Regions from separate parts of the Mesorhizobium sp. J8 genome, predicted to be linked through region 2. Evidence: predicted binding sites of a transcription regulator. Region 2 holds the regulator's gene; each other region holds the start of a gene.

What was found. The regulator PhoB, encoded in region 2, activates phosphate uptake and scavenging genes when phosphate is short. The targets are predictions, from matches to a motif close to TGTCATNNANCTGTCAT.
Region 1: the regulator PhoB is predicted to act here: its motif matches at 7,433-7,449, upstream of MJ8_RS01405 (DUF1045 domain-containing protein).
Region 3: the regulator PhoB is predicted to act here: its motif matches at 4,206-4,222, upstream of MJ8_RS30800 (alkaline phosphatase D family protein).

The regions. Positions count from the first base shown of each region.
Region 1 is NZ_AP024109.1:274,325-284,489, reverse strand. Features, by position in the region: gene MJ8_RS01440 (Gfo/Idh/MocA family protein) at 1-149, opposite strand, end outside; gene MJ8_RS01435 (MurR/RpiR family transcriptional regulator) at 307-1,152, shown strand; gene MJ8_RS01430 (bifunctional 5-dehydro-2-deoxygluconokinase/5-dehydro-2-deoxyphosphogluconate aldolase) at 1,307-3,241, shown strand; gene iolD (3D-(3,5/4)-trihydroxycyclohexane-1,2-dione acylhydrolase (decyclizing)) at 3,294-5,138, shown strand; gene iolE (myo-inosose-2 dehydratase) at 5,178-6,092, shown strand; gene MJ8_RS01415 (DUF3329 domain-containing protein) at 6,157-6,369, shown strand; gene iolB (5-deoxy-glucuronate isomerase) at 6,385-7,197, shown strand; gene MJ8_RS01405 (DUF1045 domain-containing protein) at 7,588-8,295, shown strand; gene MJ8_RS01400 (alpha-D-ribose 1-methylphosphonate 5-triphosphate diphosphatase) at 8,424-9,563, shown strand; gene phnN (phosphonate metabolism protein/1,5-bisphosphokinase (PRPP-forming) PhnN) at 9,560-10,165, shown strand, end outside.
Region 2 is NZ_AP024109.1:6,159,535-6,169,699, forward strand. Features, by position in the region: gene MJ8_RS29435 (CHASE domain-containing protein) at 1-560, opposite strand, end outside; gene MJ8_RS29440 (ATP-binding cassette domain-containing protein) at 693-1,493, opposite strand; gene MJ8_RS29445 (sugar ABC transporter permease) at 1,511-2,863, opposite strand; gene xylF (D-xylose ABC transporter substrate-binding protein) at 3,088-4,128, opposite strand; gene MJ8_RS29455 (ROK family protein) at 4,399-5,634, shown strand; gene phoB (phosphate regulon transcriptional regulator PhoB) at 5,785-6,474, opposite strand; gene phoU (phosphate signaling complex protein PhoU) at 6,491-7,198, opposite strand; gene pstB (phosphate ABC transporter ATP-binding protein PstB) at 7,219-8,022, opposite strand; gene pstA (phosphate ABC transporter permease PstA) at 8,019-8,870, opposite strand; gene pstC (phosphate ABC transporter permease subunit PstC) at 8,874-9,860, opposite strand; gene pstS (phosphate ABC transporter substrate-binding protein PstS) at 9,926-10,165, opposite strand, start outside.
Region 3 is NZ_AP024109.1:6,433,374-6,443,538, forward strand. Features, by position in the region: gene typA (translational GTPase TypA) at 18-1,847, opposite strand; gene MJ8_RS30795 (hypothetical protein) at 2,063-2,332, shown strand; gene MJ8_RS30800 (alkaline phosphatase D family protein) at 2,560-4,134, opposite strand; gene MJ8_RS30805 (MFS transporter) at 4,410-5,693, opposite strand; gene MJ8_RS30810 (TetR/AcrR family transcriptional regulator) at 5,772-6,380, shown strand; gene MJ8_RS30815 (hypothetical protein) at 6,426-7,016, shown strand; gene MJ8_RS30820 (TetR/AcrR family transcriptional regulator) at 7,033-7,644, opposite strand; gene MJ8_RS30825 (MFS transporter) at 7,767-9,437, shown strand; gene MJ8_RS30830 (3-hydroxyacyl-CoA dehydrogenase NAD-binding domain-containing protein) at 9,535-10,165, shown strand, end outside.

The DNA of each region.
Region 1 (10,165 bases), 810 kb from region 2:
GCCTTGCGCCGGGCCAACTCGTCATTCACCTCGCCCAGATGCACCAGTCTCGGCTTGTCGACATCGGGAAAGACGGTGCCCACCGCGTTCCAGGCGATGGCGTGGCACTTGCCCATGAAGCCCGTGCCGATGAGGCCCACTCCGACCATGTCGATTGTCTCCAGATGCGGGGAATAGCGATATGGATGAATTAGTCCATTTTGGTAGAGAATGGAACATACAAATCATTTTTTATGGTGTTCTTGCACGAACTCGCTATGATGAGGCAGGAGAGGGACAAACCATATGGGCGCGGACGGAGCGACGATGGACGAACGGGTGCCTCGCGATTTCGAAACGCTGCGCGCGACGATCCTGGACAGGCGCGCAAGCCTGCCAAAGCGCATCGCGCAGATCGCCGCCTATGCGCTCGACAATCCCGACGATATCGCTTTCGGCACGGCCGCGAGCATCGCCGCCTCGGCCGGCGTGCAGCCCTCGACGCTGATCCGTTTTGCCCAGCAGCTCGGCTTCGACGGCTTCACCAGCCTGCAGCAGGTTTTCCGCGAGCGGCTGCGCGAGCGCAACTCCTCCTATGACGAGCGGCTGGCGGCATTGCGCGCCAAGGCCGAGGAAGGCGGCGGGCACCGGGCGATCTTCGACGGCTTCGTCGCCGCCGCCAGCACTTCTCTGGGCGACATCTCGCGCACGTTGAACGATGCCCATTTCGAAGAGGCGGTCAATTTGCTGGCGAAGGCCGAGACCATCTATGTGCTGGCCAAGCGCCGCTCCTATCCGGTCGCCTCCTACATCGCTTATGCGCTGGGCAAGCTCAAGATCCGCAACCAGCTGATTGAATCGGCCGCGGGCTTGAATGCCGAGATGATCGGCTTCGCCACGCCGCGCGACGCCGTCATCGCCATCAGCTTCTCGCCTTACGCGCCGGCGACCATCGAGGAGACGCGCGCGATCGCCGAGCAAGGCGTGCCGATCGTCGCGATCACCGACTCGTCCTTCTCGCCGCTGGCGCAATTCGCCAAGGTCTGGTTCGAGGTCGCCGAGGCCGATTTCGGCGGCTTCCGTTCGATCTCGGCGACCATGGCGCTGGCCATGGCGCTGACCGTCGCCGTCGGCGAAAAGCGCCGCGAAGCCGGACGCCGACGCAGGGGCTGAGCCTCGCCGAGGAGCGCTTTTCGGCTTGGGAACGCTCATTCCATATTGACTACAGATTGGAATTAATATTTCATATTGGCGATACCACGCTGCCGCTGGCGCGTGCTGTCCAAAACGACGCTGCTCTGCACAACAAGGCCGATGGGAGGTTCGAATGGGCGAAGCCGTGGAAGGGAAATACCCGGCGCTCGACGTCATCACCATCGGCCGCGCTTCGGTCGATCTCTATGGCCAGCAAATCGGCTCGCGGCTGGAGGACATCACCTCCTTCGCCAAGTCCGTCGGCGGCTGCCCGGCCAATATTTCCGTCGGCACGGCAAGGCTCGGCCTGCGCTCGGCCCTGCTCACCCGCGTCGGCGACGAGCAGATGGGCCGCTTCATCCGCGAGCAGCTTCGGCGCGAGGGCGTCTCGGTCGACGGCTTGAAGACCGACAAGGAGCGGCTGACCGCGCTGGTGCTGCTCTCGGTCGAGAGCGAAGGCGTGTCGCCGATGATCTTCTACCGCTCCGACTGCGCCGACATGGCGCTGGCCGAAGAGGATATCGACGAGGCTTTCATCGCCTCGGCGCGTTCCGTCGTCGTCACCGGCACGCATTTCTCGCGGCCCAACTCCGATGCCGCGCAGCGCAAGGCGATCCGCCTGATGAAGGCCCAGGGTGGCAAGGTTGTGTTCGATATCGACTACCGCCCGAACCTCTGGGGCCTCGCCGGCCACGCCGAGGGTTTCGAGCGCTACGTCAAGTCCGACCGCGTCTCGGCGCAGTTGAAGACGGTGCTGCCGGATTGCGATCTCATCGTCGGCACCGAAGAGGAGATCATGATCGCGTCCGGAGCCGACGATTGCCTGAGCGCGCTGAAGACGATCCGCGCGCTGTCCGCCGCCACCATCGTGCTGAAGCGCGGCGCCAAGGGCTGCATCGTCTATGACGGGCCGATCAGCGACGACCTCGAGGACGGCATCGTCGGCAAGGGTTTCCCGATCGAGATCTACAATGTGCTCGGCGCCGGCGACGCCTTCATGTCGGGCTTCCTGCGCGGCTGGCTCGGTGGCGAAAGCTTCGCCACCGCCGCGACCTGGGCCAATGCCTGCGGCGCCTTCGCGGTGTCGCGCCTGCTCTGCGCGCCGGAATATCCGACCTTCGAGGAGCTGCAGTTCTTCCTGAAGCACGGCAGCAAGCATCTGGCGCTGCGCAAGGACGAGGCGATCAACCACATCCATTGGGCGACGACGCGCCGGCGCGATATCCCTTCGCTGATGGCTCTGGCCTGCGACCACCGCGTGCAGCTGGAAGATGTCGCCGCGAGAGTCGGCGCCGACGCCTCGCGCATTCCGGATTTTAAGGTGCTGACCGTCAAGGCGGCCGCAAAGGTTGCCGCCGGCCGCGATGGCTACGGCATGCTTATCGACGAAAAATACGGCCGCGACGCGATGTTCGAATTCGCCCGTCATCCCTTCGCCTGGCTCGGCCGACCGGTCGAGCTTCCGGGATCACGGCCGCTGCGCTTCGAATTCTCGCAGGACATCGGCTCGCAGCTCACCGAATGGCCGGTCGATCACTGCATCAAATGCCTGTGCTTCTACCATCCGGACGATCCGGAGGCGCTCAAAGTCGAGCAGCAGCAGAAGGTGCGCGCTTTGTTCGAGGCGGCGCGGAAAGTCGGCCGTGAATTGCTGGTCGAGATCATCGCCGGCAAGCATGGCAAGCTCGACGACACCACCATTCCGCGCGCGCTGGAGGAGCTCTATGCGCTGGGCATCAAGCCGGACTGGTGGAAGCTCGAGCCGCAGGCTTCGGCAGGCGCCTGGGCGAAGATCGAACAGGTGATCGTCAAGAACGACCCCTGGTGCCGGGGCGTCGTGCTGCTTGGGCTGGAGGCGCCGCAGGACGAGCTGGTCGCAGCCTTCGCCGCCACCGCCAATGCGCCGATCGTCAAGGGTTTCGCCGTCGGTCGCACCATCTTCATCAACGCCGCCGAACAATGGCTGGCCGGCAAGATGTCGGATGACGAGGCTGTCGCCGATATGGCCGCCCGCTTCGAACAGTTGACCGAAGCGTGGCTTGCCGCGCGCGGCCGTAAGGCAGCATAAGAGCACGGGCAGCATAACAAAACGGCTTGATGAAAGCCGGAGGAAACGACCAATGACGAAGACCGTTCGCCTGACGATGGCGCAGGCTGTGACCCGCTTCCTTAGCCGGCAGAGGACCGTGATCGACGGCAGGACGGTGCCGATCTTCGGCGGCGTCTGGGCGATCTTCGGCCACGGCAATGTTGCCGGCATCGGCGAGGCGCTCTACCAGGTGCGCGACGAGCTGCCGACCTTCCGCGCGCATAACGAGCAGGCGATGGCGCATGCCGCGATTGCCTACGGCAAGGCGAACTTCCGCCGCCGCTTCATGGCGGCGACCTCTTCGATCGGCCCCGGCGCGCTGAACATGGTGACGGCGGCGGCGCTCGCGCATGTGAACCGGTTGCCCGTCCTGTTTTTGCCCGGCGATGTGTTCGCCAACCGCCTGCCCGATCCCGTGCTGCAGCAGGCCGAGGATTTCTCCGACGGCACGGCGAGCGTCAACGACTGCTTCCGCCCCGTATCGCGCTATTTCGACCGCATCACGCGGCCGGAGCAGATCATCCCGGCGCTGAACCGCGCCATGCAGGTGCTGACCGATCCGGCCGAATGCGGCCCGGTCACGCTTTCGCTCTGCCAGGACGTGCAGGCCGAGGCTTATGATTATCCGGAAAGCCTGTTTGCCGAGCGCGTCTGGACGCCGCGCCGGCTGCGCCCGGACCGCAATGAGCTGGCGGCCGCCGTCGCGGCGCTGAAGGGCGCCAAGAAGCCGCTGGTGATCGCCGGCGGCGGTGTCCTCTATTCGCAGGCCTCGGACGAACTGGCCAAGCTGGTGCAGGGCGCCGGCATTCCGGTCTGCGAAACGCAGGGCGGCAAATCCTCGCTGCCCGACGATCATCCGCTCAACATGGCCGCCGTCGGCGTCACCGGCACGTTGGCCGCCAACCGGCTGGCCGAGGAAGCCGATGTCGTGCTCGCCGTCGGCACCAGGCTGCAGGATTTCACGACTGGTTCCTGGGCGCTGTTCAAGAATGCCGGCCGCACCATCATAGGGCTGAACACGCAGGTCTTCGATGCGGGCAAGCACTGGGCGCTGCCGCTGGTGGCCGACGCGGCCGAAGGACTTTCCGAGCTGGCCGCCGCGCTCAAGGGCTGGAAGGCCCCTAGCGCCTGGACCGACAATGCGCTGAAGGGCAAGACGGAGTGGCAGGCCGCCGCCGCCAAGGTGACGGCCTCGACCAACGCCGCCTATCCTTCCGATGCGCAGGTGATCGGCGCCGTGCAGCGCGCCATGGGTTCGGGCGTCACGCTGCTGCATGCCGCGGGCGGACTGCCCGGCGAATTGCACAAGCTGTGGCAGGCCGGCGCGCCGGGCTCCTACCATGCCGAATACGGCTTCTCGACCATGGGCTACGAGATCGCCGGCGGCCTCGGCGTGAAGATGGCGAAGCCCGATCAGGAGGTCGTCGTCATGGTCGGCGACGGCTCCTATCTGATGCTCAATTCCGAGATCGCCACCTCGGTGATGCTTGGCCTCAAGCTCACCATCGTGCTCCTCGACAATCGCGGCTTTGGCTGCATCAACCGGCTGCAGATGGCGACCGGCGGCGCCAACTTCAACAACCTGCTCAAGGACGCGCGCCACGAGGTGCTGCCGGACGTCGACTTCGCGGCGCATGCGGCAAGCATGGGCGCCGTGGCCGAGAAGGTGGCGTCGATCGCTGAGCTGGAAACGGCGCTGGCCAAGGCGAAGAAGAATGACAGGACGACTGTGCTGGTCATCGACACCGATCCGCTGGTTTCGACCGAGGCCGGCGGCCATTGGTGGGATGTCGCCGTGCCGGAAGTCTCGGCGCGGCCCCAGGTGAACGCCGCGCGCAAGAAATATGAGGAAGCCGTGGGCAGCCGTCAGGGCTGAACTGCGTCCGCCTGCAACGATTGAAGCTGGAGTGACGACTTGAAAGCCAAACTGGGCATGTCCCCCATCGCATGGTGGAACGACGATCTCGTGGAACTGAGCGATGACGTGTCGCTGGAGGAGTGCTTGCGGCAATCGCGCTCGGCCGGCTTCACCGGCATGGAGATGGGCCGCCGCTTCCCCAACGACCCGAAGGTGATGCTGCCGATCCTGAAAGAGGCCGATGTGACGCTTTGCGGCGGCTGGTTCTCCGGCACGCTGGTCGATGAGGATCTGGCCAGGAACAAGGACCGCATCCAGCCGATGATCGATCTGTTCAAGGCGGTCGACGCGCCCTGCATCGTCTACGGCGAGGTGGGCCGCTCGATCCAGGGCGACCGCTCGAAGCCTCTGGCCACCAAGCCGAAGCTTTCCGACGACGAGATGAAGGCCTATGGCCGCCGCGTCACCGAGTTCGGCGAATGGTGCGCGGAGCAGGGCATGCCGCTTTCCTACCACCACCACATGGCCGCCGTGGTCGAGACCGAACCGGAGCTCGACGCCTTCATGCGCAACTCCGGCGAAGGCATTCCGCTGCTGCTCGACGCCGGCCATCTCGCCTTTGCCGGCGGCGACGTGCCGCGCGCCATCGACAACCATCACAAGCGTATCAACCACGTCCATGTGAAGGACGTGCGCATGGGCGTGATCGAGAGGCTCGACCGCTCGAAACAATCCTTCCTCGACGCGGTGGCGCTCGGCGCCTTCACCGTGCCGGGCGACGGCTCGCTCGATTTCGGCGCCATCGTCCAGCGTTTCGCCGATCACGGCTATGAGGGCTGGTTCGTGGTCGAAGCCGAGCAGGATCCGAAGAAGAACCCGCCCCTCAAAATGGCGCAGGTCGGCCACAAGGAGCTGATGCGGGTGATGACGGCCGCCGGCTACACGGTGGAGACGCAAGGGTTCCCGGCGTAAACGGTGGATTCGCCCGGGCGCGCGGTTTATCCGTTGCGCCTTGGGCAAATCCTGGATTGGCGCGATGAAAGACTATGAGCATCCCTTCTTCCGGCCACTGTGGCGGCGCATCGCCGTCGTCGCCGTCTGCCTGATCTGGTCGCTGATCGAGTTCGCCTCCGGCACACCGTTCTGGGGCGTCATCGCGCTGGGCTTCGCCGGCTATGCGGTGTGGCAGTTTTTCTATCTCTACAAGCCGGTGGAGGAGGCAAAGCCTCCGGCCGAGCCGAAGGAATAATCCAAGGAGCTCCGTATGTCGAAACTCATCGTCAAGGCCGACAAGGGACACGGCCATGTCGCTCACGTCACGCCGCAAAGCGCCGGCTGGACTTACGTTGGTTTCGATCTCCACCGTTTGCGGCCGGGCGAGACGGCGTCCGGCAAGACCGGCGAGCGCGAGGTCTGCCTGGTCTTCGTCACCGGCAAGGGCAAGGCGTCGGCCGGCGGCAAGGATCTCGGCCTGCTCGGCGAGCGCATGTCGCCCTTCGAGGGCAAGCCCTGGTCGGTCTATGTGCCGCAAGGCACCGACTGGTCGGTGACGGCGGACACCGAGCTGGAGCTCGCGGTCTGCTCGGCGCCTGGCCTCGGCGGCGGCCTGCCGGTGCGCGTCATCGGACCTGACGATCTCGGCCAGGAGGTGCGCGGCAAGGGCACCAACACGCGCTACGTCACCAACATCCTGCCCGAGGGCAAGCCGGCGGATTCGCTGCTGGTGGTCGAGGTCATCACGCCCGGCGGCCATACGTCGAGCTATCCGCCGCACAAGCACGACCAGGACAATCTGCCGGCCGAATCCTATCTCGAGGAGACCTATTACCACCGCCTCAACCCGCCGCAGGGCTTTGCCTTCCAGCGCGTCTACACGGATGCCGACCGCAACGGCGTGCGCGAATTGGACGAAGCAATGGCGATCGAGGACGGCGATGTCGTGCTGGTGCCGAAGGGCTATCATCCTTGCGCGGCCTGCCACGGCTACGACCTCTATTACCTCAACGTCATGGCCGGACCGAAGCGGACGTGGAAGTTCCACAACGCGGCCGAGCATGAGTGGCTGATGAAGACCTGATCAGGATCTGTTGATATTCAGGTGATGCCGGCCTGCAAATGGCGGTTTCCTGCGCTTCCGGTGCTCACGTACTCCAAGTACGCTCCGCTCCGGTTCTCGGAAGCCACCATTTTCGACTCGGCCTGACCTGAATCTCAACACACCCTGGCAGCTCGGCAAAGCCGTTGGTCCAGCCCGGGGAAAATCGTCGGCTAAGGACCACCGGGGGTTGCTTGCCTTCGAAAACCCATGAAAGCTTCGTCAATCCGTCATGGAAATCACCTATGGCAGCGGGTCTGATGCATGTCGCCGCAAGCGCTCCGGCGTTTTTGGGCCCACGACTTGCCAAGACAATGACTTGAAGCGCGTCGCATGATCCTTTGGGCGCGGCGCGCTTGACGAGGAACGCCGATGCGCTACGCCATCTACTACACCCCGGGACAGGACGAGAAGCTGGCGCGCATTGCCGCCAACTGGCTGGGCCGCGACCCGTTCGGCGCGGCGACGCGGCCGGTCGAGGCTGTCGGCGATCTATCCGCCGCGGAAGTCGCCTTCCACACCGCCTCCGCCAGGCGCTACGGGTTCCATGCCACGCTGAAGGCGCCGTTCCGGCTCGCGCCGAACGAGACGGAAGCCTCGCTGCGCGCGGCGCTTGACGTCTTTGCCGAGGCGACGCCGCCGGTCGTCATCCCGCGTCTGGTCGTCGGGCAGATCGACGGCTTCTTCGCGCTGGTGCCGGAAACGCAATTCGCGCCGCTCAACGAATTCGCCGGCGAGGTGGTGCGCGCCTTCGATAATTTCCGCGCGCCGCTCACGGAGGCGGAGATCGAGCGCCGCAACCCCGATGCGCTGAAGCCGGACGAGTTCCGCAACCTCTGCCAATGGGGCTATCCTTACGTCTTCGACACGTTCCGCTTCCACATGACGCTGTCAGGGCGCGTCGGACCGGAGGAAAGCCCACGTCTTCGCGCGGCGATCGACGGGCTGTTCGCCGACGTGCTGCGGCAGCCGGTGCCGGTCGATGCGCTGACATTGTTCGTCGAAAGCGAGCCCGGCGCCCCGTTCATGGTGCTTTCCCACCATGCGCTTGGCCGTGGCCCGGCCCGCAAGACAGCCTAGGGCGGATCAGCGGAACGCTGAACCGCCCTATCTTTAGTTTTTACGCAATTCCGGACGGAAACCGCAAAGCACTTTTCCTGGAATTGCTCTGATTTGATTGCCGACCGTTCGAGATAGGACCACCTGAGATGACCGCCGAAACCGTTCTCACCAATGCCCGCATCGTGCTGCCCGACGAGATTGTCGAGGGTTCGCTTCTGCTGCGCGACGGCCTGATCGCCGCCATCGAGCCGGGGGCCGCCCGGGCCGGCGAGGACATGGGCGGCGATTACATCATCCCGGGCCTTGTCGAGCTGCACACCGACCACCTCGAAGGCCACTACGCGCCGCGTCCGAAGGTGCGCTGGAACCCGATCGCCGCGGTGCTTGCGCATGACGCCCAGGTCGCGACCGCCGGCATCACCACCGTGCTCGACGCCTTGCGCGTCGGCATGGACGAGGACGCCGACCTGAAGTCCGACGACGTCCGCAAGCTGGCCGACGCGATCGAGGACAGCGTGCGCCAGGATCGGCTGAGAGCCGACCATTTCATCCACCTGCGTTGCGAGGTTTCGGCGCCGGACTGCCTCGAGGCTTTCGCCAATTTCGAGACTGACGACAGGGTGAAGCTCGCCTCGCTGATGGACCATGCGCCCGGACAGCGCCAGTTCGTAAACCTCGAGACCTATGCCTATTACTATCAGCGCAAGCTGAAGCTGACGGACCGCGACTTCCAGAAATTCTGCGAGAAGCGGATGGCGGAATCGGCCCGCAATTCCGGACCGAACCGGGTCTTCATCTCGGCCGCCTGCCATGAGCGCGGCATCGTGCTGGCCAGCCACGACGACGCGACCGCCGGCCATGTCGACGAAGCGGTCGAGCAGGGCGTGCGCGTCGCCGAGTTCCCGACGACGGAAGAGGCCGCCAAGGCCTCCAAGGCAGCGGGTCTCGGCGTGCTGATGGGCGCGCCGAACGTGATGCGCGGCGCCTCGCATTCCGGCAACGTCTCGGCGCGCACGCTTGCCGCCGACGGCCTGCTCGACATCCTGTCGTCCGACTACATCCCCTTCAGCCTGATACAGTCGGCCTTCTTCCTCGGCGACGTCGTCGAGGGGATCACGCTGCCGCAGGCGGTCGCCATGGTGTCGAAGAACCCGGCCGAGGCGGTCGGCCTTGCCGACCGCGGCGTCATCGAGCCCGGCCGCCGCGCCGACCTGGTGCGCGTGCGCGTCGACGACCATGTGCCGGTCGTGCGCACCGTGTGGCGTCAGGGCCGCCGGGTCGCATGATGGTCTCGGCCCTCATCGAGCGCGAGCTGGCCGAGAGCCTGCCGATCCGCAACGGCGTCTTCGTCGCGGTGGTCGGCCCGAGCGGCGCCGGCAAAGATACGGTGATCGGCTATGCCAAGCAGCGCTTTGCCGGCGAGACGCGGCTGGAATTCGTGCGCCGCGTGATCACCAGGCCGAGCGATTCGGCAAGCGAGGATCACGACACGCTGGCGGACGCCGCCTTTGCCGAAGCGGAAGCGGACGGCGCCTTCTCGCTGTGTTGGGACGCGCACGGCCTGCGCTACGGCCTGCCGGCCGATGTCGACTGGGCCGTGGCCAATGGCCATGTGGCGGTCGCCAACGTGTCGCGCGCGGTGATCCCGGCGCTGCGCGAACGCTACGCCAACCTGGCCGTGGTCGAGATCACCGCCACGCCGGAGATCCTGGCCGAACGGCTGGCCGCGCGCGGCCGCGAATCGCGCGGCGAGGTGCTTGCCCGCCTGGCGCGCAGCGCCAATGTCAAGCTGACAGGACCTGACGTGACCTCGATCGACAACAGCGGCGACAGGCAAATCGCCGGCGAACGCTTCGCCGAGGTGCTGCGCAAGGCGATGGCGTTCTCC
Region 2 (10,165 bases):
ACGCCGGCGCCCTGGCCGAGCTGGACGATGCCGCTCGCATGCTGCCGGTCGTCGGCCATCGCCTGTTGGATCGCCGCGCGCCGTACCGGCTCGCTGAACATGTCGAAGCCGATGATCGACTGGTTTGACGTATCGAGCGGCTCGAACAGAACGATCGGCGTGCGCCATTGCTCAGTCGTCGCGGGGTAGACCGGGTGCGCTGACCCAAGGTCATGCAGGATATCGCGTTCGACCGCCGCCTCGTCGCCGGCCTTTGCGAGCCTCAGGAAGCCGATGCCGCGAAGCCCCGCGAAATTGTCGTCGATATCGAGCGCGCTGAAGAAGGCCTTGAATTCGCCGCGCGTGATGTCGCCGTTGCGGGCATCGAACAGCGCCTGCGTCGAACGGAGCAGCGACAGATGCAGGTCCATGCGGCTTTCGATGCGGCTCAGCGCGTCGTCGGCCGTCCCCTCGAACTTGATCCGCGCCGCCTCCTGCGTGGCGAAATAGGCGAACCCCGCCATGGTCAGGCTGATCAGCGCGACGGCGACAAAGGCAACGATCGGAAACAGCTTCTTCAAATCAAGGATGCGGCCCGTGGACGGTTGGCAATCTTTATGGGCAAGTCTCCGCGTCAACACAATGGCGCGGTCAAATCATCGCGGCGGCTGGCACATCATGCAGCTGTTAATTAGCCGGCTACCCGTTAGGCTTCATGCCGCTATCTTCAGCGCGCCTGGGCCCGGAATCGCCCCTGGCGGGCATTTGCCGAGGATAATCATGCCGAGCACCTCGTCCTGGGTGACATCGGTCGTGCGCGCCGTGCCGACCACCTGGCCGTTCTTCATCACACAGACCCGGTCGGCGAGCTCGAAAACATCATGGATGTCATGGCTGATCAGGAAGATGCCGATGCCGTCGGCCTTGAGCTGCTTGACCAGCTCGCCGACCTGCGCCGTCTCCTGCGGGCCGAGCGCCGCGGTCGGTTCGTCCATGATCAGGATGCGGGCGTTGAACAGGATCGCGCGTGCGATCGCCACCGACTGCCGCTGTCCGCCCGACAGCTTGATGACCGGCTCCTTGAAGCGCTGGAACCGTGGATTGAGCCGGCCCATGACCTTGCGCGCCTCGGCTTCCATGGCGGCATCGTCCAGCGTGCCCCAGCCGGTCATAAGCTCGCGCCCGAGGAAAAGATTGGCGGCGGCATCGACATTGTCGGCCAGCGCCAGCGTCTGGTAGATCGTCTCGATGCCGTATTTCTTGGCGTCGCGCGGGTTGGAGATCGAAGCCTCCTCGCCATTGATGAAGATCTGTCCGCTGTCGCGCTTATAGGCGCCGGACAGGATCTTGATCAGCGTCGACTTGCCGGCGCCGTTGTGGCCGAGCAGCGCCATCACTTCGCCGGGGAAAAGATCGACCGATGCATCGTCGACGGCGCGGATGCCGCCGAAGGCGATCGAGATGTTGCGCATGTCGACCAACGGGACGCCGGCGGGAGCGGATTTCTCAGCCATGTTGGATCTCTCCCTGATCAGACGCGTTTGCGATAGAGGGTGTCGAGCCATACCGCGATCACCAGCACGGCACCGACGACGATGCTCTGCAGCGGCGAGTCGACGCCGAGCAGCACCATGCCGGACTGCAGCGATTGCATCAGCAGCGCGCCGAGCATGGCGCCGAGCACGGTTCCGGAACCGCCGGCAAGCGACGTACCGCCGATGACGGCGGCGGCAATGACCAGCAGCTCGTCCAGCGTGCCGAGCGCATTGGTCGACGAATTCTGCCTGGCCGACGAGATCGCCGCCGCGATCGTCGCCAGCACGCCCACGATCATGAACACCTTCATGGTGATCCAGCGCGTGTTGATGCCGGCGAGGTTGGCCGCTTCCGGATTGCCGCCGATGGCGAAGACATAGCGGCCGAAGCGCGTGCGCTTGGTGACGAAGGTCATGATCAGGCCGACGGCGACCGCCATCAGCACCGGAATGGCGATGCCATGCGCGATGAACAGCCCGCCCTCGGGGACGGTGATGTTGTTGGCGGCGGCGTAGCGGTTCACGATACCGACCGGCCAGGGATAGGAGTTGGCGAGCCAGACGGCGCCCAGGATGATCGCGCAGGTGACCGTGGCGAGCAGCGTCTCGGCCCAGACCGGACGTAGCGGGAAACGGAAGCGCTTGCGCTGCACGCGGCCGTTATAATGCATGAAAATGACCGCAAGGCAGGCGACGATGCCGACGACCCAGCTCCATTTGGCGCCGATCGAACCCGCCGGGCCGCCGCCCATCAGCTGGAAGGTGGTGTCGAGCGGCGCCACGGTCTGGCCGCTGGTGACCCACCAGGCAGCGCCCCGCCACACCAGCAATCCGCCCAGCGTGACGATGAAGGCCGGCACTTCGAGATAGGCGATGATGAAGCCCTGGAAGGCGCCGATGATGAGGCCGAGCGCCAGGCCGATCAGCAATGCCAGGACCCATATCCAGGGATTGCCCAATTCGAGCCCGACGAAGCGCACCAGGAAATGCACTTGGGCAAAGCCCATGATCATGCCGATCACCCCTTCGGCCGATCCGACCGACAGGTCGATGTTGCGCATGACGATGACCAGCACCATGCCGGAAGCCATGATCGCCACGGCCGACGTCTGCACCGACAGGTTCCATAGATTGCGCGGCGTGAGGAAGGTGCGGCTGTCGAAGTCGAGCGGATTGACGCCGAGCCGCAGGCTGGAGATCACATGCAGCCCGACCCAGATCAAGAGCAGCGCGCCGATCATGCCGAGCATGCGGGTGTCGAGCTCGGTCGCCTTCAGGAACCGGGCGACGGCGCCCAGTTCCGACGCGCGCGCGGTGTCGGCCGGTTGCGTGGACGTCGTGTCGGTCATGATTTCCTCCCGCCGGCTTGCCCGTCTGCGGGTGCCGGAGCAAGCCTAGAAGCTATCCGCTAGAGGCGGAACGGCAATCTTCGAGAAAACGCCGCGGCTTTAAAGCAATCCCAGGAAAAGTGCGTAGCGGTTTTCCGTCCGGGATTGCGGCAACAAAGAAATGGAGCGGTTCGATGAACCGCTCCAGGCGCGGCGCAAGGTTTTTGGTCCAGTGTCGGCAAAGCTCAGTCGCAGACCTTGACGCTGCCAGCGGGCACGCCCGCACAGACTTCGTCCTTCTTGATCCAGCCGGCGTCGATGACGACGTTGAGATTGTCCTTGGTGATCGCGATCGGGGTCAGGAACAGCGACTTGACGGTGTTGCCGCCGGGCGTCGTGAAGTCCTTGGCGCCGGCGATGTCGCCCATCTTCTTGCCGTCCGCGAGCTGCGAGGCGATCTCGGCGGCGTTCTTGCCGAGCTCGCGCGCGTCCTTCCACACCGACACGGTTTGCGTGCCGAGCGCGATGCGGTTGAGTGCCGCGTGGTCGCCGTCCTGACCGGAAACCGGAACGGTGCCGGCCAGGCCCTGTGCTGTGAGCGCAGCGACGACGCCGCCGGCGGTGCCGTCATTGGCGGCCACGACCGCGTCCACCTTGTTGTCGTTGGCGGTCAGGAACTGCTCCATGTTCTTCTGCGCGTTGGCGGGCAGCCAACCGTCGGTGTAAGCCTCGCCGACATTCTTGATCTTGCCGCTGTCGATCGCTTCCTTCAGCACTTCCATGGAGCCCGAGAACAGGAAATCGGCGTTCGGATCGGAACCCGAGCCCTTGATGAAGACGTAGTTGCCTTCGGGCTTGGCCTTGAACACCTCGCGGGCCTGCATGCGGCCGACTTCCTTGTTGTCGAAGGTCAGGTAGAACACGTCCTTGTTCTCGATCAGGCGGTCATAGCCGACGACCGGGATGCCTTCGTCGAGCGCCTTCTGCACCGCCGGGCCGATTGCCGAGGCGTCCTGCGCCAGGATGATCAGCGCGTTGGCGCCCTGCGAGATCAGGCTTTCGACGTCGGTCAGTTGCTTGCCGGGATTGGACTGCGCGTCGGCCGAGATATACTTGTCGCCGGCGGCCTCGATGGCCTTCTTCATCGCCGCTTCGTCGGTCTTCCAGCGCTCTTCCTGGAAATTCGACCACGACACGCCGATGACCTTGTCCTTCGCCTCGGCGACCGACGCCAGCGTCAGCGACATGGCAACGCCCGCCAGAATGGCGGCTGCGAATTTCTTCATGATATCCTCCCTGCGCCCCGTGCGGCGCGACCCAAACTGGCCCGAAGGCCTGCACAGAGGCTTTTTTTCGAGCCTCAAAAAAATAGTGATCCAGCAAAACGACGCTGTCAACTGCGATTCTGATGGGTTTTGATGGGTGCGGACATTTTTTTCGACATTCGCAATAAATAATGACATGAACCCCGGCTTCTGTCACAATCCCTAGCGTGTCAGCGACAGGCCATGGCATCATCACAAGGCCGCGATGACGCGGGAGGAACGTGCGAGACAATGTCGGTCGGGATCCGCCACGACGATTTGCGCCGGCGCAATCGCGCCATGGTGATTTCGGCCGTGCGCCGCGCCGGCCAGCCGTCGCGGACGGAGATCGCCGCCACCACCGGGCTCAGCCACTCGACCATTTCGGCGATCTCCGCCGATCTGATCCAGGAAGGTATCCTCACGGAAAGCAAGGCCAGCGAGCCGACGGCGTTGAAACGCGGCCGGCCGCAGATCGGCCTGGCGCTGAACCCCGAAGCCGCCGCGGTGCTGACGGTGGTGCTTTCGCTGAACTTCCTGTCGGTTGCCGTGATCGACTATGCCGGCCAGGTGGTTGCCGAGGAACAGCTGCGCCTGGACACGCTCGTCATGCCTCGCGACGAGCTGATCGGCGAATGCTTGGCGATCGTCCGGCGCCGGCTGCAGGATCCCGACCTCGACGTGGGCAGCGTCGCCCGCATCGCGATGGGCATCCAGGGCATCACCGATTCCCATTCGCGCGCCATGCTGTGGTCGCCGATCACGCCGCTGACCGATATCCCGTTCGCCGACCTTCTCGAGACGGAATTCGGCATCCCCGCCACCATGGAGAACGACTGCAACATGATGGCGGTGGCGCTGCAATGGCGCGATCCCGACCGCTATCGCGACGACTTCATCGCCATCCTCTTGTCGCATGGTATCGGCATGGGTCTGGTGCTGAAGGGCGCGTTGTTCACCGGCACGCATTCCTCCGGCGGCGAGTTCGGGCACATGATCCACCGTCCCGGCGGCGCGCTTTGCCGCTGCGGCCGGCGCGGCTGCGTCGAGGCCTATGCCGGCAATTACGCGATCTGGCGCAGCGCCATGGGCATAAGCGAGGATGCCGCGCCGACCGACGTCGGCGACGCCGACATGCGCGCGCTTGCCGCAAAGGCCCGGCAACAGGACGGCCCTGAGCGGGAGGCTTATCGCCGGGCCGGCGAAGCGCTGGGCTTCGGCCTTGGCAGCCTGTTCGCGCTGATCGACCCGGCGCCCGTCGCGATGGTCGGCGTCAGCGCGGCCGCCTTCGACCTGATCGAGCCGGCGCTGAGGAAGGCGATCGCCCAGACCGCCGGCGGCCAGCATTCGGAATCGATCTCCTTCGACACCGAGCCGAACGAGCTGCCGCTGATCCGCGAAGGCTGCGCCATGCGCGCGCTGACCTTCGTCGACCAGGAAATCTTCGCGCCGGGCATGCAGGCGCGAGCGGGCAAGCACGTCGCATAGGCGCAAGGGATATGCTGAGATTCAGGTCAGGCCGAGTCGAGAATGGTGGATTCCGAGAACCGGAACGGAGCGTACTTTTGGGTACGTGAGTACCGGAAGCGCAGGAAGCTGCCATTCGCAGGCCGGCCTCACCTGAATATCTGCATATCCCTAGTCCTCGCGGATGGCATAGCCCGCGCCTCGGATGGTGCGTATGACGTCCGGCATGCGGCCGTTGTTGACGGCCTTGCGCAGCCGCCCGACATGGACGTCCACCGTGCGCTCGTCGATATAGATCGTCTCGCCCCAGACATTGTCGAGCAGCTGGCTGCGCGAGAACACGCGGCCGGGGTGGCGCATCATGAATTCGAGCAGCCGGAACTCGGTCGGGCCGAGCCTGATCTCGCTCTTCTTGCGGTAGACGCGGTGCGATTCGCGGTCGAGCACGATGTCGCCGACCTTGAGCACGCTGGACAGCACCTCCGGCTTGGCGCGGCGCAGCAGAGCCTTGACGCGCGCCATGAACTCCGGCGTCGAGAACGGCTTGACCAGATAGTCGTCGGCGCCGGTGGACAAACCTCGAACCCGATCGCTCTCTTCACCTCGCGCGGTCAGCATGATGATCGGCAGCCGCTCGGTCTCGGGCCGCATCCTGAGACGCCGGCAGAGCTCGATGCCGGAAACCGCCGGCACCATCCAGTCGAGCACGAGCAGGTCGGGAACGTTTTCCTGAAGGCGGATTTCGGCCTCGTCGCCGCGGGTCACCACTTCCACCTGGTAGCCCTCGGATTCGAGATTGTAGCGGAGCAGCACCCCCAGCGGCTCCTCGTCCTCCACCACCATGATGCGTGGCGCGATCATCGGGGTAACCTTTTCGTCAGGCAGCCGGAGCCGACATTGCCGTCTCGTCCTGCTTCGGACGGTTGGCGGGCAATTGCGTGCCGGTCAGCACATAATAGGCGTTCTCGGCGATGTTGGTCACATGGTCGCCGATGCGCTCGAGGTTCTTGGCGCAGAACAGAAGATGCGTGCAAGCGGTGATGTTGCGCGGATCCTCCATCATGTAGGTCAGCAGCTCGCGGAAGACGGCCGTGTATTTGACGTCGATGCGCTCGTCGTCGTTGCGCAGTCTGGCCAGCGCCGTGGCATCGCCCACCGTATATTCCTGGATCACGCCCTGGACCTGGATCAGCACCATCTGCGCCATGGAATCGATCGAATGCGTGAGGTCCCGCGGCGCGGCGCTGACGCCGACCGAGCCGACGCGCTTGGCGATGTTCTTGGCGAGATCGCCGATGCGCTCGAGGTCGCCCGCCATGCGGATCGCTCCCACCACGCTGCGCAGGTCGTCGGCCATCGGCTGGCGCTTGGCGATCAACGTGATGGCGCGGTCGTCAAGCTCGCGCTGTCTCGCGTCCATGATGGCGTCGTCGGAGACGACGCGCTGCGCCAGCGCGTTGTCGCTTTCGAGCAGCGCCCTGGTCGAGGCGCCGACCATCGAGGCGGCGAGGTCGCCCATGTCGTTGATGAGCCGGCTGATCTGCCTCAGATCCTCGTCGAAGGAGGCGACGGTATGTTCGGCCATGATGATGTCCTCGTATGTGCTTAGCCGAAGCGGCCGGTGATGTAGTCCTGCGTGCGCTTCTCGCGGGGCGAGGTGAAGATCTTCTCGGTCCGGTCGAACTCCACCAGTTCGCCCAGATACATGAACGCCGTCTGCCGCGACACGCGCGCCGCCTGCTGCATGTTGTGGGTGACGATGACGATCGTGTAGTCGGCCTGCAATTCGTCGATCAGTTCCTCGATCTTGGCCGTCGACAGCGGATCCAGCGCCGAGGCCGGCTCGTCGAGCAGGATGACCTCGGGCTTCACCGCCACGGTGCGGGCGATGCACAGGCGCTGCTGCTGGCCGCCCGAGAGGCTCTGGCCGCTGGCGTTGAGCTTGTCCTTGACTTCGCTCCAGAGCGCGGCGCGCTTCAGCGCCGACTCGACGCGGTTGTCCATCTCGGCCTTGCTGATCTTCTCGTAGAGCCTGACGCCGAAGGCGATGTTCTCGTAGATCGACATCGGGAACGGCGTCGGCTTCTGGAACACCATGCCGATCTTGGTCCTGAGCAGGTTGAGGTCCTGCGAGCGGTCGAGGATGTTCTTGCCGTCGAGCAGCACCTGGCCCTCGGCGCTCTGTTTCGGATAGAGCTCGTAGATGCGGTTGAGCACGCGCAGCAGCGTCGACTTCCCGCAGCCCGACGGGCCGATGAAGGCCGTCACGCTGCGCTCGGGCAGGGACAGGTTGATGTCCTTCAGCGCCTTCGACTGGCCATAGTAGAAGTTGAGGTTCTTGACCTCGATCTTGGCCTTCTCGACGGTCGTGTCGGGTGCGTTCAGGTCGGTGGACAACATCGGTTTCATCTGTCCTCTCTGCGTCCGGTTAGGCTGCGGGCGAAGATGCTCAGCCCGAGAACCGTCAGGGTGATTATGAGTGCGCCCGTCCAGGCCAGCTGCTGCCATTCCTCGTAAGGGCTGAGAGCGAACTGGAAGATGGTCACCGGCAGGCTGGCCATCGGGGCATTGAGATTGCTCGACCAGAATTGGTTGTTGAGCGCGGTAAAGAGGAGCGGCGCCGTCTCGCCGGAGATGCGGGCGATCGCCAGAAGGATGCCGGTGACGATGCCGGAGAGCGCCGCGCGGTAGGCGACGGAGCGGATCACCACCCAGCGCGGCGCGCCGATGGCCGTGCCTGCCTCGCGCAGCGCGTTGGGCACGAGGTTCAGCATGTCCTCGGTGGTGCGCACCACGACGGGTATCACCAGGATCGACAGCGCGACGGCGCCGGCGATCGCCGAGAAATGCCCCATCGGCCGCACCATCAGCTCGTAGACGAACAGGCCGACGATGATCGAAGGCGCCGACAAAAGGATGTCGTTGATGAAGCGCACCACCGTCGTGAGCCGCGAGAATCGCCCATATTCCGCCATGTAGGTGCCGGCCAGCACGCCGATCGGCGTGCCGACGACGATACCGATGATGGTCATGACGATGCTGCCGTAGATGGCGTTGAGCAGGCCGCCGGCGTCGCCGGGCGGCGGCGTCATTTCCGTGAACACGGCAAGGTTCACCCCCGAGAGCCCCTTGTAGAGCAGGGCGCCGAGGATCAGCGCCAGCCAGGCGAGGCCGATGCCCGCAGCGATGACGCACAGCGCCATCATCACGGCGTTCTTGCGCTTGCGGCTTTGGTGAAGCGATTGGGCAGTCGACATCGGTCAGGCTCCCGTGCGGCTATCGATGCGCAACAGCATGTAGCGTGCGAGCGCGAGGATGATGAAGGTGATGATGAACAGGATCAGGCCGAGCGACACCAGCGAGGATGTATAGAGATTGCCGTCGGCTTCGGTGAATTCGTTGGCGATGGTCGCCGAGATCGTCGTGCCCGGCGCGAACAGCGAGGCGCTGATGCGATGCGCGTTGCCGATGACGAAGGTGACGGCCATCGTCTCGCCAAGCGCTCGGCCGAGGCCCAGCATGACGCCGCCCATGATGCCGACGCGGGTATAGGGAATGGTCACGCGCCGGGTCACTTCCCAGGTCGTGCAGCCGATGCCGTAGGCCGATTCCTTCAGCACCGCCGGCACCGTGTCGAACACGTCCTTGGTGATCGAGGTGATGAAGGGCAGCACCATGATGGCGAGGATCAGCGACGAGGTCAGCAGGCCGATGCCGTAGGGCGGACCGGCAAACAGGCTGGAGAGCCCCGGTATGCCGTGGAAAAGGTTGATGATGAAAGGCTGCACCGTCGTCTGCAGGAACGGTGCGAAGACGAACAGGCCCCAGATGCCGTAGATGATGGAGGGAATGCCGGCGAGCAGTTCGACCGCGATGCCAATCGGGCGGCGGAGCGGGCGCGGGCAAAGCTCGGTCAGGAAGACGGCGATGCCAATGCCGATCGGCACGGCGATGAGGATGGCGATCGCCGAGGTGACGATGGTGCCGTAGATGGGCGCGAGCGCGCCGAAATTCTCGGTGACCGGGTTCCAGGACTCGGTGGTCAGGAAGGAGAAGCCGAATTTCGACAGCGCCTCCCACGAGCCGGCGATCAGCGAGATAGCGACCCCACCGAGCAGAACCAGCACGAGGATGGCGGAAGCGCGCGTGGCCGCCCGGAAGACCATGTCGGTGACGGCGAAGCGGCGCACTGTCGCTTCCCTGGTCCGCATGGCGGACGATGTCGCGGCTTCGGAAATGGCTGTCATTGAGCCCCTCGCATTTCGAAAGAGACAGGAGGGCGCTGGAAGCGCCCCCCTTTGTTCGCCAAGAATTACATGCCGGAGTAGAGCGGCTTGCCGTTCGCGTCGACGATGTCCTTGCTCCACATTTCCTCGACGCTCTTCACGACCGAGTCGGGCATGGGAACGTAGTCCAGGCTGGAAGCCAGCTCGTCGCCCTTGGCATAGGACCAGGCGAAGAACTTGAGCGCTTCGGCCGTAGCCGCCGCGTCGTCCGGCTTCTTGTAGACGAGGATCCAGGTGGCCGAGGTCATCGGCCAGGATTCGGCACC
Region 3 (10,165 bases), 270 kb from region 2:
ACCCCTGGCCGGAAACCCTACGCCGCGCCCATCACCTTGGCGGCCTTCTCGAAACGCTTGCGTTCGTTCGGGTCGAGATAGAGCTTCCTGAGCCGGATGGTCTTCGGCGTCACCTCGACCAGCTCGTCGTCCTGGATCCAGGCCAGCGCCCGCTCCAGCGTCATGCGGATCGGCGGGGTCAGCTTCACCGCCTCGTCCTTGCCGGCGGCGCGGATGTTGGTGAGCTTCTTGCCCTTGAGCACGTTCACCTCCAGGTCGTTGTCTCTGGAGTGGATGCCGATGATCATGCCCTGATAGACCTTGACGCCCGGATCGATGATCATCGGGCCGCGGTCTTCCAGGTTCCACATGGCGTAGGCGACGGATTCGCCCTGCTCGTTGGAGATCAGCACGCCATTGGTGCGGCCCGGCAACTCGCCCTTGTAAGGCTCATAGGCGAAGAACAGCCGGTTCATCACCGCGGTGCCGCGCGTGTCGGTCAACAGCTCCGACTGGTAGCCGATCAGGCCGCGCGTCGGCGCATGGAAGACAAGACGTTGGCGGTTGCCGCCGGAAGGACGCAGCTCGACCATCTCGGCCTTGCGCTCCGACATCTTCTGCACGACGACGCCGGCATGCTCCTCGTCGACGTCGATGACGACCTCCTCGACCGGCTCGAGCAGCTGGCCGTCCTCGCCCTTCTGCATGACGACGCGCGGACGCGAAACGGCAAGCTCGAAACCCTCGCGGCGCATCGTCTCGATCAGCACCGCGAGCTGCAATTCGCCGCGGCCGGACACGAAGAACGAGTCTTTTTCCGCCGATTCCTCGATCTTCAGCGCGACATTGCCTTCGGCCTCGCGCAGCAGGCGGTCGCGGATGACGCGGCTGGTCACCTTGTCGCCCTCGGTGCCGGCAAGCGGGCTGTCATTGACGAGGAAGGACATGGTGACCGTCGGCGGGTCGATCGGCTGCGCATGCAGCGGCTCGTTCACCGCCGGGTCGCAGAACGTGTCGGCGACGGTGCCCTTCGACAGGCCGGCGATGGCGACGATGTCTCCCGCCTGTGCTTCCTCGATCGGCTGGCGCTCGAGGCCGCGGAAGGCGAGGATTTTCGAGATGCGCCCGGCCTCGATCTGCGTGCCGTCGTGATGCAGGACCTTGACCGCCTGGTTGGGCTTCAGCGTGCCGGATTCGATACGGCCGGTGATGATGCGGCCGAGGAACGGGTTGGCCTCGAGAATGGTGCCGATCATGCGGAACGGGCCGGGATGGACCGTCGGCGCCGGCACATGCCTGACCACGAGGTCGAACAGCGGCGCGAGACCCTGGTCCTTCGGACCTTCTGGATTTTCCGACACCCAGCCATCCCGGCCCGAACCGTAGAGGATCGGGAAATCGAGCTGCTCGTCGGTGGCGTCGAGCGCGGCGAAGAGGTCGAACACCTCGTTCACCACCTCGACATGGCGGGCATCCGGACGGTCGATCTTGTTGATGACGACGATGGGGCGCAGGCCCACTTTCAGTGCCTTGCCGACGACGAACTTGGTCTGCGGCATCGGGCCTTCGGCGGCGTCGACGAGCACGATCGCGGAATCCACCATCGACAGGATGCGTTCCACCTCGCCGCCGAAATCGGCGTGTCCGGGCGTGTCGACGATGTTGATGCGGGTGCCCTTCCAGTCGACCGAGGTCGCCTTGGCCAAGATGGTGATGCCGCGCTCTTTTTCGAGGTCGTTGGAATCCATGGCGCGCTCGGCGACGCGCTGGTTGTCGCGGAAGGCGCCGGACTGTTTCAGGAGCTGGTCGACAAGCGTGGTTTTGCCATGGTCGACGTGCGCGATGATCGCGATGTTGCGGAGGTTCATTTTGTCTGGTCTCGGGAACGTTGCAGGCAGCAGGCTTAAGAAGCGTCGCCTTTTTCGGTTGCGCGGCTCATACAGGGTTTTTCGCAATTGCGAAAGGGGAGGCCCTTCCCCAAATACATGGTCACTGATTCTTAAACGTCTTGGTGTGAAATGATTCTGTTAACCAAGGCGGAACCTTTGAGGGGCCGGGCAGTTCGATGTTCATGACCGATCAGATGTCCAGATTGCGTCCGGTTTTGGCGTGGGCGGCGCTTGGGTTGCTGCTTGCGGCCGGTGTTGCGCAATCGGCGACGGCTCTGCGGGAGAGCGGTTCCATCCAGCCGCCCGACGCCAGGACCGCGCAGCAGATGTTCGCCGACGCGCCCGACGGCGTCGACCCGATCGTCACCGGCCCGGTCAGCGCCGCCTTCAAGCAGCGCCAGAAGGACGCCAATTGCGACACGGCGGTCTGGCCGAACGTTCCGCGGGCTTGTTACCCGGATTGACGCCCGCAATAACGCGGCAAACGTAGCGATCCTTCACGCCCCCCTCTGCCCTGCCGGGCATCTCCCCCACATGGGGGGAGATTGGCTGTCATGCTTGCTTTCGCCAATCGCCGACCTTGCAAAAGGAGCGAGGCGCCGAAACTGCTGATCTCCCCCCAAGTGGGGGAGATGGCCGGCAGGCCAGAGGGGGGCGCTGTCCCGCCAACCTTGCCGATTTCTCGATCACCTCAAGCCGACCGCACCGGATCCAACGTCACCTTGTAAAGCTCATTGTCGTCGCGATCCATCAGCCGCACCGTGAGCTGCTCGGTCGCGCCGGAAATGTCGACCAGCCCGAAGAACTGCAGGCCGGCCGACGGCGGCAGGTTCTGACCCTGCTCGGCGGTCGGCGCCTTGATGAACTTCAGCTCGGGCCCAAAGGTCATGTCGAGGTCGTTGGGGCCGAACGTGCCGGCATGGATCGGGCCTGAGACGAATTCCCAGAACGGGTTGAAATCCTGGAACTGCGCCTTGTCGGGATTGTAGTAATGCGCCGCAGTGTAATGCACGTCGGCGGTGAGCCAAACCGTGTTGGTGATGCCGGCATTCTTGATGAAGCGCAGCACATCGGCGAATTCAAGCTCGCGGCCCTTCGGCTTGCCGTTGTCGTTGTTCGACACCGCCTCGAAGCCGACCTTCTTTGCCGCGTCGTCCCAGACGACCAGGCTGAGCGGCATATCGGCGGCGATGATCTTCCAGGTCGCCCTGGAATTGGCCAGCTCGCGCTTCAGCCATTTGGACTGCTCCTCGCCGATCATGCGCGACTTCGGCGTCAGCGTTTCGTCCAGATTGGCGCCGTTGGGGCCGCGATAGGAGCGCATGTCGAGGAAGAACACGTCGAGCAGCGGCCCGTGTGAGATCTTGCGGTAGACGCGGCCCGGCTCGGCCGGCTCGTAGCGGATGGTGGTCATCTCATGGAAAGCGCGCGCGGCGCGTGCCGCCAGCACATGGATGGATTTCTCTTTGTACCGGTCGTCCTTGCTGAGGTCCTTCGAGTCCGACCAGTTGTTCAGCACCTCGTGGTCGTCCCACTGGTAGAAGGTCGGGCAGATGGCGGAGAGGGCAAGCACATGCTTGTCCATCATGTTGTACTTCCACTGGTCGCGGTATTCGTCCAGCGTCTCGGCGACCTTGCGCTTGCCGTCGAGCATGACGACGTTCTTCCACTTGCCGCCGCCGGGCAGGTCGACCTCGTCCTTCAGCGCGCCGTCGGCATAGATCGTATCGCCCGAATGCAGGAAGAAGTCCGGCGTGTGCTTGGCGATGGTCGAGTAGGTCTTCATGCCGGTCTCGTCGATGCCCCAGCCCTGGCCGGCGGTATCGCCCGACCAGGCGAAGCGCACGTCGCGCTTCGACGACGGCGCGGTGCGGAAGCGGCCGACGATCGGCTCGGAGACGGCATTGATGTCGGAGAGGTCGGCGGCAGTCATGCGGTAGAAGATGTCCTGGTCCGAGGCGAGATCGGTCAGCAGCCGCTTCACCGTATAGTCGCTGGCCGGCGAGGTATCGAGCGGAGCCAGCCGCGTGGCATTGGCGAAGCTTTCGGTGGTCGACACTTCATACATCACGCGCGCGGGCCTGTCGGTGCGGGTCCACACCATGCCGGACGTCGCGTCGACGTCGCCGGACTGGACGCCATGCGTGAAGGCTGGGCGCTGATTGGCGCGGGAATAATAGGGCAGCGCCAGACCGGAGGCGCCGACAAGGCCGAAGGCGCTGGCCGAGGTGACGAAAGCGCGGCGGGTCAATGAGAGCTTGTTCATGGCTGTCTCCGGATGGCGTTGAACGGGACCGCCAAGCTCTCGCCTCAATGTTTCAGGCGCATATCGGAACCATGAAGTTTTGATAACAGTGCAGCGCTTTCCTTCTCCCCTTGTGGGAGAAGGTGGCTCGGCGCGCAGCGCCGATGAGGGGTGTTCCAGCGGAGTGAGACGTTGGCGTTTCATCGGAACGAGACACCAGCTTTCCCTGGAACACCCCTCATCCGTCGCCTTCGGCGACACCTTCTCCCACAAGGGGAGAAAGGGAAGCGGCGCCCTCAAGCCGCCTGCGGCTCCGGCTCGAAAGCCGGTCGGTCGGTATTGATCAGCAGCGAGATACAGGCCGCCGCGATGCCCGTCATGCCGGCGATCAGGAAGGCCAGCTCGTAATTGCCCTGCAGCTCGCGCATCGTGCCGCCGAAGGCGGCGGCGGCCGCCGCGCCCACCTGGTGGCCGGCAACGATCCAGCCGAACACGATCGGCCCGCTGCGATCGCCGAAGGCTTCGTTGGCGAGCCTGAGCGTCGGCGGCACGGTGGCAATCCAGTCAAGCCCGTAGAGCACGGCGAAGATGATCAGGCTGGTCGCCGAGAAGCCGGAATAAGGCAGGTAGATCAGCGACAAGCCGCGCACCGCGTAATAGACCCCGAGCAGCTTGCGCGGATCGAAACGGTCGGTGAGCCAGCCGGACAGCGTCGTGCCGATCAGGTCGAAAATGCCCATCATCGACAACAGTCCTGCGGCCTGCACCTCGCCGATGCCCATATCGCCGCAAAAGGCGATGAGATGCGTGCCGACCAGGCCGTTGGTGGTGAAGCCGCACACGAAGAAGGTGGCGAAGAGATACCAGAACACCCGTGTGCCCGCCGCGCGGCGCAGCGTGTTCAGCGTATGCGCCAGGAAATTGCCCTGCGATGCGGGCGACACCGGCGGCACGTCGTCCGCATCGGCGCCGTAGCGAACCTGGCCGATCGAGGCGGGACGCTCGGGCACCAGCAGGAAAACGAACGGTATCAGCGCGGCGGTGGCAAGCGCCACCGCGATCGCCACCGGCTTCCAGCCGCCGCTCTGCGCCAGCGAGGCGATCACCGGCAGGAACACCAGCATGCCGGTGGCGCTGGAGGCCGACATCAGGCCCATCATCAGGCCGCGATTGGTCTTGAACCAGCGGTTGACGATCGTGGCGCCGAGAACGCTCGCCACCGCGCCCGATCCGATGCCGGAAAACACGCCCCAGGTGATGAAGAGATGCCAGGGTTCGGTCATCAACAGGCTGAGCGCGGTCGACCCCGACATCACCGCCAGCGCGCCGAGCAGCGTGCGGCGCAGCCCGATACGCTCCATCAGCGCCGCCGCGAACGGGCCGGTGAGGCCATAGAGCAGGATGCCGATGCTGGCCGCCCAGGAGGTCACGTCGCGGCGCCAGCCGAAGCTTTCCTCCAGCGGAACCATCATCACCGAGGGCGCCGAACGGAGTCCCGCCGCGATCAGCAGGCACAGGAAAATGACGGCAACGACGACGAAAGCGTAGCGCTGGCCAAACGGGCGGGACTGGGCTATCATGTTACTGACCGGTACGTTGCAATGGGATGGTGTCATACATACGTACCGGTCAGTAACATTGTCAAGCGAGTTGTTTGCATGCCATCGGACAATAAAATTGAAGCGCCGTTGAAAGCAGCCCCCGCCCCGAAAGCGGCGGACAAGATCCTCGACGTGGCGCGCGACCTTTTTTATCGCGAGGGCATCAGGGCGATCGGCGTCGACGAGATCGTCAGGCGCGCCGGCGTCACCAAGCCCAGCCTCTATCGCAGCTTCCCGTCCAAGGACGAGCTTGCCGCCTCCTATCTGCGCAAATACGACCTCGAATTCTGGGACCGCTTCGACGAGGCCGTGAACGCGCATCCCGGCAATCCGCGCGCGCAGGTCATCGCTTTCCTGACCCGGGTCGGCAAACGCACGCAGAAGCCCGATTACCGCGGCTGCGGCATGACCAATGCGGCGGTGGAATATCCGGAGCGCGGCCATCCCGCGCGGGTGGTGAGCGAGAACAATAAGGTGGAACTGCGCCGGCGCCTGCGCGCCATGGCCGCCGCGATGGGCGCCGCCGATTCCGACACGCTGGGCGACGGCCTGCTGCTGCTCATCGAAGGCGCCTATATCAGCGGCCAGCTCTTTGGCGTGGGCGGACCGGCCGCGGCGGTTGCCCGCAACGCCGACCTCCTGATCGAAGCCAGCTTGAAGAAATAGCGGACGGCGCTACGCTTCCGGCAACTCGAAACGGAGTTGCCCGTGATGCGTGCTCTTTTGATCCCGCTTGCGCTTGCCGGTTTCTGCCAGGCGGCCCGGGCCGGCGACATCTCCAGCGCCTACACAGATCTCGATTCAAAGAAGGATTGCGCGACCTATGCGCGGGCCGCGGAAGGCGACGGCGATTGGGCGAGCCTCGTCTGCTCCGGCTATCGCGGCTACCCGGTCCTGATCGGCTACGACGACGCGCGCGAATCCGTCTATTATGGCTTTCCGTCAGACGACATGACTTCGGTCTGGGAGAGCTTCACCGCCTTCAACGGCTCCGGCCCGAAGGTGGAATGGCGCATCGAGACCAATGGCGACGCCGCCATCCCCTTCGCCGCCATTCATCGCCGCTCCGTCAGCGACCCCGAAGACGAGAAGAAGCAGACAGAAGTCCTGGTCGTCGCCAAGGTGGCGCAGCCGGAAGAGCATCAGGGCTGCACGATCGGCCTGGTTCTGGCCACCGGCAATCCGCAGGCCAACGACCAGGCGCGCAAGCTGGCCGACGAGAAGGCGAAGGCCTTCGTCTGCGGCAAGGACAAGCGCGACGTGATCGGCGACGTGCCGCCTTTCGGCCGCGTGGACAACTAACCGGGCCGCGGCTTCGTCAGCCTTCGCCGGCTTCCAGATGCCGGCTAAGCATCAGCCGCAATTCCTCAAGCACGCCGTCGCGCAGGCGCTTCTCGCCGATCAAGGTCAGCGGAATGCGCATCAATTGCGGCACGATCACCGCCAGCCTTTCGGCCTGGCCAGGCGGCAGCGGCGGATCGGCGGCGGCGAACAGCGTCGCGATCTGGTTCCGCCGGCGGCCGCGCATGGCACGCCGCCAGCCATCGTCGCCCGGCAGGTCGAGCAGCGCCGAATAGGCCGGATGCCCGGCCATGAAGGCGCCAAGCCGCGCGAACAATCGGTCGGCGATTTCCGCCGCGGTCATCCCTTGCGTGCGATCGCGCAGGTCGTCGAGCTCGGCTGAAAGCGCCTCCGCGTTCTGGGCGAGGATCGCCTGTGCCATTGCCTGCTTGGTCGGGAAGAACAGATAGAGCGTGCCGATGGCCGCACCCGCCTTGGCGGCGATCTCGGTCATGGTCGTCGCGTCGAACCCCTTCTCGACGAACAGATCCGAGGCCGCGGCCATCAGTGCGGCGACGCGGTCGCGGCCTCTTTTTTGCTGCGGCGCGCGCGGCTGCGGCACAGTTTCGCTTGATTTTTCCGAGGCCATCCTCATATTCCAAACCTGAGACTATCCTCATATATAGCCTGCCGGCCCTCGACGCGCCAGCAGCGCCGGACCAGAACGCCATGACCACCGCAAAACAAGACCGCCCACGGAGCCACAAATGGATGGTTCTGAGCAACACCACGCTCGGCATGCTTGCCGCCGCCATCAACGGCTCGATCCTCTTGATCAGCCTTCCGGCGGTGTTTCGCGGCATCGGCCTCAAGGCGCTCGACCCCGGCAACATCAATTACCTGCTCTGGGCGATCATCGGCTACATGATCGCCACCGCCGTGCTGGTCGTCGCCTTCGGCCGGCTGGGAGACCAGTTCGGCCGGGCGAAGATGTATAATCTGGGCTTCGCCGTCTTCACCGCCGCCTCCATCGCGCTCAGCCTTTTGCCCGGCCAGGGCGATTTCGCCGCCATGTATCTCATCGGCGTGCGCATCATCCAGGGCATAGGCGGCGCGCTGATCATGGCCAATTCCACGGCGCTGCTCACCGACGCCTTTCCCGAGAACGAGCGCGGCTTCGCCCTCGGCATCAATGTGGTGGCGGCGATCGGCGGCCAGTTCATCGGCCTGTTGATCGGCGGGCTGCTCGCCGACACCGACTGGCGGCTGGTGTTCTGGATCAACGTGCCCTTCGGGCTCGTCGGCACCATCTGGGCGTATCTGAAGCTGCACGACGCGCCGAACCGCTCCAGCCACACGATCGACTGGCTGGGCAACATCAGCTTCGGCCTCGGACTGGTTATGATCCTAACCGCCATCACCTATGGCCTGCAGCCTTATGGCGATCAGGTGATGGCCTGGACCAGCCCGAAAGTGCTGACGCTGTTTGCCATTGGCGTCGTCTCGCTGATCGCTTTCGTCGCGATCGAGAGCCGCGTTGCCAAGCCGATGCTCGACCTGTCGCTGTTTCGTATTCCGGGCTTTGCCTATGGCAACATCGCCAATCTCGCCTCCGGCATCGCCCGTGGCGGCCTGCAATTCATGCTGATCGTCTGGCTGCAGGGCATCTGGCTGCCGCTGCACGGCTATTCGTTCGAGCAGACGCCGCTCTGGTCGGCGATCTTCATGCTGCCGCTCACGATCGGCTTCCTGATTGCCGGGCCGATCTCCGGTTATTTCTCCGACCGCATCGGCGGCGTGCCTTTCGCCGTCGGCGGCATGGTCGCGGGCGCGGCAAGTTTCGTCGCGCTGATGCTGCTGCCGGCCGACTTCTCCTACACCGCCTTTGCCGGCCTGCTCTTCCTCAACGGCCTCGGCTCCGGCCTGTTCGTCGCGCCGAACTCGACGCAGATCATGAATTCCGTGCCGGCGCGCGAACGCGGCCAGGCTTCCGGCATGCGCGCCACAACCACCAATGCCGGCCAGGTGCTGTCGATCGGCCTGTTCTTCAGCCTGATGCTGGCCGGCCTTGCCGCCAGCCTGCCGGCGACGATGGAGGCCGGCCTTCTGGCGCAACATGTGCCGGAGGCGATCGCGCACCAGGTCGCCAACATGCCTCCGGTCGCCAGCCTGTTCGCCGCTTTTCTCGGCTACAACCCGATGGGCGAGCTGATCCCGGCCGACGTGCTCCATGCCCTGCCGCCCGCGAACGCCGCGACATTGACCGGCAACCAGTTCTTTCCCGAGCTGATGTCGGGACCGTTCAAGCACGGGCTGGTCTTTGCCTTCACCTTCTCGGCGGTCCTCTATCTGGTCGCCGCCTTCGCTTCCTGGCGTGGCGGCCGCGGTGCCGAAGCGGAGATGCCGGAGAGCCTGGCGACCGAAGCCGCCGGCCGGGGCTGACCCGACATCCGTTAGGCCAACGCCGGATCGGGTTCCCAATCGCGGGCCGGCCTAGTAAACCCGTATTCCGATCGCAACCGGTCTCGGGAGGTTCCGCTTGTCCAGTTCTGTCAGCGTCGCGAACGAGAACGGCGTGGCCGTCGTCACCATCGACAACCCGCCGGTCAACGCGTTGAGCTTCCACGTCCGCAAGCCGCTTTTTGACGTGCTCACCGCGCTGCGCGAGGATCCCGCCGCCAAGGCGATCGTGATCGCCTGCGCCGGACGCACCTTTGTCGCCGGTGCCGACATCACCGAATTCGGCAAGCCAATCCAGCAGCCGGAACTGCGCGCAATCATCGCCTTGCTGGAAACGGTTCCCAAGCCGACGGTCGCCGCCATCCACGGCACGGCGCTGGGTGGCGGGCTGGAGCTGGCGTTGGGCTGCCATTTTCGCGTCGCCGATCAGGGGGCAAAGCTCGGCCTGCCGGAGGTGAAGCTCGGCCTCTTGCCGGGCGGCGGCGGCACGGTGCGCCTGCCGCGCTTGGTCGGCGCCGCGAAGGCGCTTGGCATGATCGTTTCAGGAACGCCGAATTGGGCCGGCGAGGCGAAGGCGGCGGGGCTTGTCGACGCCGTCGTCGACGGCGATCTGCTGGCAGCGGCAGTTCGTTTCGCTGCCGAAATGGTTGAACAAGGCGGTCCGTTCGTGCCGGTGCGTGACCGCAACGACCGCATTGCCGAGACCGATC